3 regions of the Kutzneria sp. NPDC052558 genome follow, and region 3 is predicted to be linked to each of the others. Evidence: riboswitches for the same ligand, from Rfam matches in the RefSeq annotation. Region 3 holds a riboswitch; each other region holds the start of a gene.
The links. Region 3 has a riboswitch for S-adenosylmethionine ahead of thrC (threonine synthase). Riboswitches for the same ligand answer to the same signal wherever they lie in the genome.
Positions count from the first base shown of each region.

Region 1: another riboswitch for S-adenosylmethionine. It lies ahead of ACIG5F_RS34365 (methionine ABC transporter ATP-binding protein); the one in region 3 lies ahead of thrC (threonine synthase).
Region 2: another riboswitch for S-adenosylmethionine. It lies ahead of ACIG5F_RS30185 (aminotransferase class V-fold PLP-dependent enzyme); the one in region 3 lies ahead of thrC (threonine synthase).

Region 1 is NZ_JBIUAG010000024.1:75,383-79,284, forward strand. It holds gene ACIG5F_RS34355 (ubiquitin-like domain-containing protein) at 1-268, shown strand, start outside; gene rsmA (16S rRNA (adenine(1518)-N(6)/adenine(1519)-N(6))-dimethyltransferase RsmA) at 286-1,137, shown strand; SAM riboswitch class I at 1,543-1,633, shown strand; gene ACIG5F_RS34365 (methionine ABC transporter ATP-binding protein) at 1,856-2,866, shown strand; gene ACIG5F_RS34370 (methionine ABC transporter permease) at 2,863-3,549, shown strand; gene ACIG5F_RS34375 (MetQ/NlpA family ABC transporter substrate-binding protein) at 3,572-3,902, shown strand, end outside.
Region 2 is NZ_JBIUAG010000019.1:67,866-71,767, forward strand. It holds gene ACIG5F_RS30175 (potassium/proton antiporter) at 1-1,044, shown strand, start outside; gene ACIG5F_RS30180 (hypothetical protein) at 1,238-1,513, opposite strand; SAM riboswitch class IV at 1,691-1,805, shown strand; gene ACIG5F_RS30185 (aminotransferase class V-fold PLP-dependent enzyme) at 1,842-3,191, shown strand; gene lspA (signal peptidase II) at 3,227-3,799, shown strand; gene ACIG5F_RS30195 (RluA family pseudouridine synthase) at 3,837-3,902, shown strand, end outside.
Region 3 is NZ_JBIUAG010000002.1:86,523-90,424, reverse strand. It holds gene ACIG5F_RS03410 (cache domain-containing protein) at 1-286, shown strand, start outside; gene thrC (threonine synthase) at 300-1,562, opposite strand; SAM riboswitch class I at 1,573-1,687, opposite strand; gene holA (DNA polymerase III subunit delta) at 1,797-2,768, shown strand; gene ACIG5F_RS03395 (hypothetical protein) at 3,121-3,902, shown strand, end outside.

The DNA.
Region 1 (3,902 bases), on a different contig from region 3:
GAACGGCACCAAGCCGCTGCCCGGCGACGCCGTCTGGGACAAGATCGCCCAGTGCGAGTCCAGCGGCAACTGGCACATCAACACCGGCAACGGCTACTACGGCGGTCTCCAGTTCGACATCCCGACCTGGACCTCCAACGGCGGCGGCGTGTACGCCCCCCGCGCCGACCTGGCCACCCGTGAGCAGCAGATCGCCATCGCCAACAAGGTGCGGGCCGCGCGTGGCCTCACCCCGTGGGAGTGCGCGTACAAGCTCGGTCTCGTCTGAGCCTAGAATCCCGCTTCGTGCCCGATCTTCTGGGACCCGTCGAGGTCCGCGCCCTGGCCAAAGAGTTGGACGTCCGTCCGACCAAGAAGCTGGGCCAGAACTTCGTGCACGACACCAACACCGTGCGGCGCATCGTCGCCGCCTCCGGGGTCACCCAGGACGACGTGGTCCTCGAGGTCGGCCCCGGGCTCGGGTCCCTGACCCTGGCGCTGCTGCCGGCGTGCAAGGCCGTCGTCGCCGTCGAGATCGATCCCGTGCTGGCCGCTCGGCTGCCGCTGACCGCCGCCGAGTTCGCCGGTGACGCCGCCTCCCGGCTCACCGTCGTCGGCGCCGACGCCATGCGGGTCACCGCCGCCGAGATCGGCCTCGCGCCGACCGCCCTGGTCGCCAACCTGCCGTACAACGTGTCGGTGCCCATCGTGCTGCACCTGCTCGCCGAGCTGCCGTCCCTTCGGTCCGGGCTCGTCATGGTGCAGTCCGAGGTCGCCGACCGCATGGCCGCCGGCCCCGGCAGCCGGGTCTACGGCGTGCCCAGCGTCAAGCTCGCCTGGTACGCCGACGCCCGCCGCGCCGGCCCCGTGCCCCGCTCCGTGTTCTGGCCCGTGCCCAACGTCGACTCCGCCCTCGTCGCCTTCACCCGCCGCGAGCCGCCGTCCTCAACCGTCTCCCGCGAAGCCCTGTTTGCCCTGGTCGACGCCGCCTTCGCGCAACGCCGCAAGACCCTTCGGGCCGCGCTGGCCACCTGGGCCGGCTCGCCCGCCCGCGCCGGCGAGCTCCTGCTCTCCGCCGGCATCGATCCCACCCTGCGTGGCGAGCAGCTCGGCATTGCCGACTTCACCCGCCTCGCCGAAGCCGCCGCGGCGGCGTAGTTCCCCCACGCCTTGGACCAACGCCCACCCCGCCGCTCTTCTTCCCGCGGCCCCGTGACCTCTGGCTTCCCCGGCTCGCCGCCGCCTCGCTCGGCGAGCCCCACTCCAAGGTTTGCGCAGCTCAGGCCGTCACTCGACGTTGACCCACCTACCCCAAACCCCCGCCCAACCCTGGGGGCCGGCCCCGTGCCCAGCGTATCGAGGCAAGGGGTCGGAGAGCGGGAAAGTGTCCAGCCTGTGGACAACTCAGGGGGCTGTGGATAACTGGGTGTGCCGAGGAACCTACTGTGCGATAGGTCTGGGAGCGACGGATCATCGGGCATCGGTGTGACTTACCGAACGATCCTTGGGTCTTGCTAGTGATGGCTTGCTTTTCCACATACCGGTCAGGTGTACTGCTACTTGCATCCATCCCGAGCGGCCGAGAGACCTGGATCGACGAAGCCGCAGCAACCACCCGACCCCGGGCAGGTGCTACCGCCAGGACCGATGGAGGACGTCATGGACCTCGCCCGAGTGTGCGCAGCTCTGCTGCTCACCCGCCGTCGAGTTGTCGATCAGTGCCGCCGCACCGCGACGGGCTGTCGGGTCGGCCGGTAACACCTACCGCCGCCTGCTGTCGGTTCACCCTCATCGTCTCGTCCGCATAGGACGGTCCAAAAAGGACGGCTCTCGCGCGCCATCAGCGCGCGGGGTCGCGCGTGCCGTGGAGCAAACAGTGATCACTGTCGACAATCTGGTCAAGTCCTTCCCCGCCCGTGGCGGCGCCGTGCGCGCCCTGGACGGCGTCACTCTCGAGGTTCAGGCGGGCGCGGTCTGCGGCGTCGTGGGCCCGAGCGGCTCCGGCAAGTCGACCCTGGCCCGCTGCATCGCCCTGCTGGAGCGCCCGGACAGCGGGGCGATCAGGGTCGACGGAACGGACCTCGTCACGCTGGACGGCAGCCGCCTGCGCGCGGCTCGCCGGCAGATAGGTGTTGTCCCGCAAGGGGATTCGCTGCTCCGGCAGCGCACGGCGGCTGGCAATGTGGCGCTGCCGCTGGAAACCGCGGGCGTCGACGGCCCGACCCGGCGCCGCCGCGTGGGCGAGCTGCTGGACCTGGTCGGCCTGACCGACAAGGCGGCCTCGTACCCGGACCAGCTCTCCGGCGGCCAGCGTCAGCGCATCGCGGTGGCCCGCGCCCTGGCGGCGAACCCGGCGGTCCTGCTGGCTGATGAGCCCACCTCGGCATTGGACCCGGAGACCACCGGTTCCGTGCTCACGGTTCTCGACCGGGCCCGAGCCGAGCTCGGAGTCACGGTTGTTGTTGTCACACATGACATGGCGGTGGTCCGCCGGATCTGCGACGACGTGGCGCTGCTGGACGGCGGCCGGATCGTGGAGAACGGCAGGCTGCTCGACCTGGTGTCCGATGTGGACAGTCGCACCGCCAACGCGCTGCTGCCCGCGCTCGACCAGACCGACGGCATCGCCGGCAACCACGACCGGATCGCGGACGTGGTGCTGGTCGGCTTCGCCGCGGTGGGCGCGCTGCTGCCGGAGGCGTCCAACCGGTTCGGCGTCGACCTCGCCGTGCTCGGCGGCGGACTGACCCGGCTTGGCGAGACCCCGGTGGCCCGGTTCCGCCTGGGTCTGACCGGCGAGCGGGCCGACTCCGCGCTGGAGTGGATCTCCGAGGCCGGCGCCCTCGTTCGACGGGCCCAGAAGGGCCCGCAGGGAGTCGCTGCGTGAGACCGACCACTCCGTGGTCCGATGTGTTCGACCTGCTTCACCCCGCGCTCGGCCAGACGCTCTACATGGTCGGCGTGGCGACGTTGTTCGCCACGGTGTTCGGGATCCCGCTGGGCGTGCTGCTGCACGTGACGGCGCCGGGCGGGCTGCGGCCCGTTCCGGCGCTGCACCGGGTCCTGGGCACCGTGGTGGACTTCGGCAGATCGCTGCCGTTCATCGTGCTCATCGTGCTGCTGCAACAAGTTGTCACCCGCCCGCTGATCGGCACCTCGATCGGCCCGACCGCGGCGATCGTGCCGCTGGCCATCGGGGCGGTGCCGTTCCTCGGCCGGCTCGTCCAGTCCGCGCTGCGTGAGGTGGACGCGAGCGTCGTCGAGGCGGCCATCACCACCGGCGCCACCCGGACCCGGATCGTGCGATCGGTGCTGCTGGGCGAATCCGCCCCGGCGCTGGTGTCCGCGGTCGGCGTCACTGCCGTCACCCTCGTCGGCTTCTCGGCCATGGCCGGGGTGGTCGGCGGGGAAGGCCTGGGCGACCTCGCCATCCGCTACGGCTACCAGCGCTACGACGACCGGGTGCTCTGGTCCACGGTCATCGTGCTGGGCGCCCTGGCCATGCTCATCCAACTGCTGTTCGACGTGTCCTCGCGGCTGATCGACCGCCGCCGGCGCGTCACCGCCTGAAATCCGAAGGAACCACAGTCCCATGAAGCTCCGTGTTGCGCTCCTCGCTGCCCTCGTGACGGTCACCGCGGCCGCCTGCGGCAACGGCGGCGGCGCGGCCGCCGACCCGAACGCCCCGCTGGTCGTCGGTGTCAGCCCCACCCCGCACGGCCAGATCCTCTCCTACGTCGCCGACCAGCTGGCGCCGGCCAAGGGCCTGAAGATCCAGGTCAAGGAGTTCACCGACTACGTCACGCCGAACACCTCGCTGGTGGACAAGTCGCTGGACGCCAACTACTTCCAGCACCAGCCCTACCTGGCCGACTTCGAGCAGAGCCACGGCGCCCAGCTGACCTGGGTCACCGCGGTGCACC
Region 2 (3,902 bases), on a different contig from region 3:
GTCGGCGCGCTGGAGCTGGAGTCCGGCCTCAACGACGCGCCGGTGTTCATCGCCGTGGTGCTGCTCGTGGCCGGCGATCCGGTCAGCTGGACCACGCCGCTGCTGGTCGTCTACGAGCTGGCCGCCGGCGCCGCGGTCGGCGTGATCGTCGGCTGGCTCGGGGCGATGGCGCTGCGGCGGGCCGCGCTGCCGGCCACCGGCCTGTACCCGGTGGCCACGGTCGCGATGTGCGTGCTGGCCTACGCGACCGGCGACATCCTGCACGCCTCCGGCCTGCTGGCCACCTACGTGACCGGCCTGGTGCTGGGCAATTCCCGGCTGCCGCACCGGTCCGACACGCTCTCGTTCGCCGAGGGCCTTGGCTGGCTGGCCCAGATCGGCCTTTTCGTCTTACTCGGCCTGTTCGCCTCGCCGCACCGGCTGGTCAGCGCCCTGATCCCGGCCCTGGTCGCCGGGGCGGTCCTGCTGCTGCTGGCCCGGCCGCTGTCGGTGCTGCTGTCCATGACCCCGTTCAGGATCAAGTGGCGGGAGCAGGTCTTCCTGTCCTGGTCCGGGCTTCGCGGCGCCGTGCCCATCGTGCTGGCCCTGATCCCGCTGACCAACGGCGTTCCCGGCGCGCAGCACCTGGTCGACGTGGTCTTCGTGCTCGTGGTCGTGCTGACCCTGGTGCAGGGCGGGACCCTGCCGCTGATCGGCCGCTGGCTGGGGCTGATCAAGGGGTCCACCGACGCCCAGGAGATCGAGGTCGACTCGGCCCCGCTGGACACCCTCGGGGCCGAACTGCTCCAGGTGAAGGTGCAGGCCGGCTCCAAGCTGCACGGCGTCTACCTGTCCGAGCTGCGGCTGCCGACCGGGGCCTCGATCAGCCTCATCGTGCGCGGCGAGGCCGGCTTCACCCCCACCTCCACCACCCGGCTTCAGGAGGACGATCAGCTGCTGGTGGTGGCCACCGAAACCGCCCGCGACGCCGCGGAGCGAAGAATCAGGGCGGTGGACCGCGCCGGCCGGTTCGCCAAGTGGAAGGGCGAGTCCGGCACCGACTGAGGTGGAACGGCCGGTGGAGCCGGGGCGACGAGGTCACGCTGCCGACAAAATCCTTGAGCGGCACCGTGTTCAGCATCGCCCTCGGTGGACCTGGACGTCGACCGGGTTGTCGCCGGCCCGGACGCTGCCTTCAGCGAGGCGGACCGGGGCCATGAGCAGCCGGGGGTGGACTACCGGCCGCCGTGTGGCTGACTCAGCTCAGGGTGCCGGCGAACAACGCCCTGTGCACGGCCAGGTAGGCCGGGCACGGGAAGGTCGGGCGGGGCTGCCACCAGTGGTCGGGGCGGCAGGCGCCGCAGCGGCCGTGCTGGTCGGGGGAGTGCTCGCTGAGCAGGGTCGCCACGGCGTCGACGACGCGCGGGAGCTGCCGGCGGGTGACGCTGCTGACCAGGCCGTCGTCCGGGTCCCGGGCGAGATCGGCCAGCATCGCCAGATGCCGGTTGAGCTCGTCGTCGAGCTCGCGGAACATGACTACCTCCGAGCGGTTCGGCCACACCTGGTGCGTGGCCGAGTCTGCGCCGGTGCGGCCGGGAAAAGACCGGCCCGTCACCCCACCGGGAACGAAATCACTCGTTAGTGAGCCCTCTCACGATGTGGAAGGACCCTCGACTCGGCCGCACACCGTCGGTTACGGTGGTCCCCGTTAGGTCATGAGTGCCAGCGTCAAGCCCCGGCTAGCTGGCCGGCAACCCTCCTCCGCGGTGGGGTGCCCCGGGTGAGGACCAGGCCCGTCGCACACGGCGACCGGGCAAGCGCGGACCCACTCCAGGCGGGTCCCTGACCCGAGGAGCACCCCTGTGACCATCGCGATCCCGCCGGCCCGCAACACCACCGACATCCCCACCGTGCCCGCCGTCGTGGGCGCCCGCCTGTCGGTGCCGCTGGTGACCGGGGAGCGCATCCAGTACGCCAACCTCGACCACGCGGCCAGCGCGCCCTGTCTGGAACAGGTCCGCGACGCGGTCGACGAGCTGCTGCCCTGGTACGCGAGTGTCCACCGTGGCGCGGGTTTCGCCTCGCAGGTGTCCACAAAGGTCTATGAGCAGGCGCGGGACACGTTGCGGCGCTTCGTGGGCGCGCGCTCCTCGGACACGGTCGTGTTCACCCGCAACACCACCGACTCGCTCAACCTTCTCGCGAAGTCGTTGCCGCGCCGCACTTCCGTGGTGCTGTTCGACACCGAGCACCACGCGGCGCTGCTGCCGTGGCGTGGCCCGAACGTGCGCCGCGTGCAGACGCCCGAGTCGACGGCCGCGGCCGTGCCGGCGCTGGAGGCGGCGCTGAAGCTGTGCCCGGAGGGCCCGCGGCTGGTGGTCGTCACCGGTGCGTCCAATGTGACCGGTGAGCTGTGGCCGGTGGCCGAACTCGCGGCCGTGGCCCGCCGCTTCGGCGCGCGCATCGTGCTCGACGCCGCGCAGCTGGCGCCGCACCGCCCCGTGGACATCAAGGCCCTGGACGTCGATTACGTGGTGCTGTCCGGCCACAAGCTCTACGCCCCCTACGGCGCGGGTGCGCTCATCGGCCGCGCCGACTGGCTGGAGGCGGCCGAGCCGTACCTGGTCGGCGGTGGCGCCACCAAGAACGTCGTGGACTGGGGCGACCACCTGGGCGTGTCGTGGTCCGCGGTGCCGGAGCGGCACGAGGCCGGCTCGCCCAACGTGGTCGGCGTGCACGCGCTGGCCGCCGCCTGCGACACCATCACCCGTCACGGCTGGGACCGCATCGTCGGGCACGAGCAGGCGCTGCTGACCCGCCTGCGCGAGGGCCTGCGCACCGTGCCCGGCCTGCACGAGCTGAGCATCTTCCCCGGCTCGGACCGGGTCGGCGTCGTCAGCTTCACCATCCACGGCCACGAGGCCGGCCTCATCGCCGCCGCGCTCTCCGCGGAGTACGGCATCGGCGTGCGTGACGGCGCGTTCTGCGCGCACGTGGCCACCCGCCGCCTGCTGGGCCGCGTCGACGCCACCGAGCAGCGCGCCCTGCGCGCCAGCCTCGGCCTCGGCAGCACCACCGAGCACGTGGACCGCCTCGTCGGCGCCCTGCGCAAGCTGGTCACCGAGGGGCCGAAGTGGACATACGTGCAGCAGGACGGCCGCTGGGCGCCGGCCGACGACAACCGCCCGCTGCCGCCGTTCGTCGCCGCCTGAGGTGCGAATTTGAGCTGGTCCGCGGCTGAGGGACAATGGGTGGCGTGAGCACCGAGCCCAACACCGAACCGGTCGCGGCGCAGCGGCTGCTGCCCCGCCGGATCGGCCTGCTGGTGACGGCCGCCGTCGTGGCGCTGGCGCTGGACATCGTCACCAAGGCCCTGGTCGTGGCCAACCTGGAGGGCAAGCCGCCGGTGTCGCTGGCCGGCGGCCTGGTCTACCTGGACGTCATCCGCAACCCGTACGCCGCGTTCTCGCTCGGCGTCACCGGCATGACCTGGGTGTTCAGCGTGATCTGCGTCGGCGTGCTGGCCGCGATCATCTGGGTGGCGCCGCGGCTTCGCTCGCGGGGCTGGGCCGTCGGGCTCGGCTTCGTGTTCGGCGGCGCGCTGGGCAACCTGCTGGACCGCATCTTCCGCGCCCCCGGCGCGCTCCAGGGGCACGTCGTCGACTTCATCTCCGTGTTCGGGCCGAACGCCCAGTACTTCCCCGTGTTCAACTTCGCCGACTCGGCGATCTGCGTGGGCGGCGCGCTGATCGTGCTGATGGCGATCCTGGGCCGGGACTACGACGGTCGCTCGACGCGGGAGGCCAAGACCAGTGAGTGACCTGCGCGAGCTGCCCGTGCCCGACGGTCTCGACGGCATGCGTGTGGACGCCGGCCTGTCCAAGCTGCTCGGGCTGTCCCGCACCACCGTCGCCACGCTGGCC
Region 3 (3,902 bases):
GTTCACGGTCCCGGCGCGGCGGAACGGGGCGTTCGCGGGGGTGGTGGGCGCCGACGTGTACGTCCGGGAGTTCGAGCATGTGCTGCAACCGAAGCTGCGCCACCTGGGATCGCGAGCGGCGCTCGTGAACGCGCAGGGCCGGGTGATCGTCTCCAACAGCGCGCGGCTGCCGACGGGCTCGCTGATGCGGGAGGCGGACGTGCCGGCCTGGTGGAACGCCGGCGCGCAGACGCGCGCCGGCGTTCGCCGCTGTGGGGATGCCCCGATCGTGCTGGTAATACCCTAGAACGGGAAGCCTCTTACAGGCCGAGGGCCTCGGTCACGGCGGCGGCGTTCGGCGGCACGACGGCCTTGGGGCCGATGCGGTCGGCGACGGCGTCGAGCGTCTTGAGACCGTCGCCGGTGATGAGCAGGACGGTGTCGGCGTCGGGGTCGAGCCGGCCGCTCTCGACGAGCTTCTTGGCGGTCGCCACGGTCACGCCGCCGGCGGTCTCGCAGAAGATGCCCTCGGTCCGGGCCAGCAGCCGGATGCCCTCGACGACCTCCTCGTCGGTGACGTCCTCGACGGCGCCGCCGGTGCGGCGCACGGTGTCCAGCACGTACGGACCGTCGGCGGGGGCGCCGATGGCCAGCGACCGGGCGATGGTGTCGGGCCGGACCGGCGACACGACGTCGGTGCCGGCCTTGTAGGCGGCGGACACCGGGGAGCAGCCGGTGGCCTGGGCGCCGAACACCCGGTACGGGGTGGCGTCGACAAGGCCGAGCTCGCCGAGCTCGCGGAAACCCTTGTCCACCTTGGTCAACTGCGAGCCGGAGGCGACCGGCACCACGATCTGGCCGGGCAGCCGCCAGCCGAGCTGCTCGGCGACCTCGTAGGCCAGGGTCTTGGAGCCCTCGGCGTAGTACGGGCGGACGTTGACGTTCACGAACGCCCAGTCCTCGTGCTCGGCGGCGAGCTGGGTGGCCAGCCGGTTCACGTCGTCGTAGTTGCCGTCGACGGCGATCAGGGCCCCGTCGTAGACGGCGGTGGTGAGGATCTTGGCCTGCTCCAGCGAGGACGGGATCAGCACGACCGACTCCCAGCCGGCGCGGGCGGCCGCGGCGGCCACGGCGTTGGCCAGGTTGCCGGTGGAGGGGCAGGCCAGCACCTTGAAGCCGAGTTGCCGGGCGGCGGCAAGGGCCACGGCCACGACGCGGTCCTTGAACGAGTGCGTGGGGTTGCCGGTGTCGTCCTTCACCCACAGGTTGCGCACGCCGAGCGCGGCGCCGAGGCGGTCGGCCTTGACCAGGCGGGTCAGGCCGGGCTCGGTGTTGGGGAAGCTCTGCACGTCGGTCGGCACCGGCAGCAGGTCGCGGTAGCGCCAGATCGACTTGGGGCCGGCCTCGATGCTCTCGCGGGTGACGCGGCCGAAGTCGTAGGCGACTTCAAGGGGGCCGAAACACTCGCTACAGGCGAATTCCGCGGCCAGCGGGATCTGGTGTCCGCACTCGCGGCAGCTCAGGGCGCGCGCGGGCCCGAGGTTGAACGCGGCGGTGGTGCGGGCGTCGACAGTCGAGGTCATGGGAGGTGTCTCCTCATCTTTCCCACGTGTGGGTCGGAATTGGCACCGTGATCGACACATGAAGACGTGTGTCGCCGGTTGCCGGGGCTTCAACGGGCCGTTCCCTCTGCCCCTCTGGATGAGCGGTGTTCAGTTGTGACTCGCACGGTACGGCACCGCAACCTGCGTACGCCAGTTGGCCGCCCAGCATGCGGGAGCCGATGGGCTGTCAGGGGGACGTGGAAGGATGGCCCCGTGAGTGCCGCCCCCGATCCGCTGCTGCTCGTGCTCGGCGATGAGGAAGTGCTGGTGGAGCGGGCCGTGCGGACCGCGCTGGCCACGGCCCGCCAGGCCGACGCGTCGGCCGATCTGACGCGGGTCCGGGTGACTGACCTCACCCCGCCCGAGCTGGCCGAACTGCTCAGCCCCTCGCTGTTCGCGGAGGGCAGGGTGGTGGTGCTGGAGGGCGCGCAGGAGGTCGGCAAGGAGATCGCCGAGGCGGTCCTGTCCTACGCCAAGGAGCCGGCCGACGGCATCGTGCTGATCGTGCTGCACACCGGCGGCGGCCGGGCCAAGGTGGCCAAGGACCTGCCGGGCGCGCTGAAGAAGGCCGGCGCGACGGTGGTGGAGTGCGCCAAGATCACCAAGCCGGCCGACCGGGACGCGTTCGTGCGCGACGAGGTGCGGCGGGCCGGCGGCAAGATCGATCCGGCCGGGCTGGCGGCGCTGGTCGAGACCGTGGGCACCGACCTGCGGGAGCTGGCCTCGGCCGCCTCGCAGCTGGTCTCCGACAACGACGGCCGGGTGGACGAGGCGGCGGTGCGCCGCTACCACCAGGGCAAGGCCGAGGTGACCGGTTTCGCCGTGGCCGACCTGGCGGTGGTGGGGGACCGGGCCGGCGCGATGGAGGCGCTGCGCTGGGCCATGCAGCTCGGCGTGCCGCACGTGCTGGTGGCCGACGCGCTGGCCGAGGGCGTGCGCACGGTGGCCAAGGTGGCCTCGGCCGGCCGGGGCGACCCGTTCCGGATGGCCGGCGACCTGGGCATGCCGCCGTGGAAGGTGAAGCGGGCGCAGGGCCAGGCCCGTGGCTGGACGCCGGCCGGGCTGGCCGACGCGATGCAGGTCGTGGCGGCGCTCAACGCCGACGTGAAGGGTGTCGCCGCCGACGCGGACTATGCGCTGGAACGGGCCGTGCTCAGGGTGGTCGCCGCCCATCAGATGGGCTGAATCCCGAATTCGCCGCTAGGCTCAACGGGGCAATAAACGATCCCGCGAATGGCTGCCCGATCGGGCAGTCTGCCACGTCACGGCCCGTTACGGGCGATCTCGGGCGTAGGGTCGGGTTGTCGGCACGGAGTGGCCGGAATTGGGTTCTTGGGGGCGGTTCGTGCCGTGATGAGGGGGCGTTCGAGCAGTCCGTCGCGGGTATGTGACGGACTCTCATAGCATTTCGCGGCTTTGTGAGCCGATAGCTACATGCACGCGCAGTAATCGTACGCAGTGAACTCTCGAGGCCCCGGTGGTCCGTCTGGGGGAGAAGTGTGCCGGGCGGGGGGCCGCGACCGTGGATCGAGGTCGAATGCGCAAGCTCTTACCTTTGTTGTCAGCGTTGTTCATGCTCGTGGCCGTCGCCCAGACGGCGTCCGCGCAGACCGCGCCGACGCCGACGGCGGCGTCCGGATCGGGCTGGCGGGTGGTGGACGGCCAGCCGGCCTGGACCTCGCCGACGCCGCTGACCGGCGACGCGGCGGTGGAGTTCTGGTCGGACGGCCAGCTTCTCGGCCGGGCCCGCTCCTCCGCGGACAGCCGCACCTTCTCCTTTCCCGGCACGAACTTGGGCGACCTCAGCAAGATCGAGGTCCGGGCCGGCGGCCGGCGGCTGGACGCCCCGGAGAAAACGACCTTCGGGCCCCAGCGGACTCCGTCCGCCCTGCCCCCGCTTCAGCCGGCGGGCGCGGTGGATCCGGGAGCCCCGGGCCAGTACCAGACCGTGACCGGTGAATATGAGCTCGACTCGGTCAAGCTGCCGGGTTACGCGCAGCCGATCGAGATGAAGGCCGTCGTGGTGGGGCCGCGCGACGCCCCGGGCAACCGCCCGCTGGTGCTGTTCCTGCACGGCCGCCACGGCACCTGCTACGACCCGACCAACGTCGACAACCAGCCCTTCACCTGGCCCTGCCCGGCGGGCACGCTGTCGATCCCGAGCTACCGGGGCTACCTGCAGACCCAGCAGCTGCTGGCGTCGCAGGGCTACGACACGGTCTCCATCTCGGCCAACGGCATCAACGCCCAGGACGCCTTGACCACGGACGCGGGCGCGCAGGCCCGCTCGACCCTGGTCCGGCTGCACCTGGCGCACTG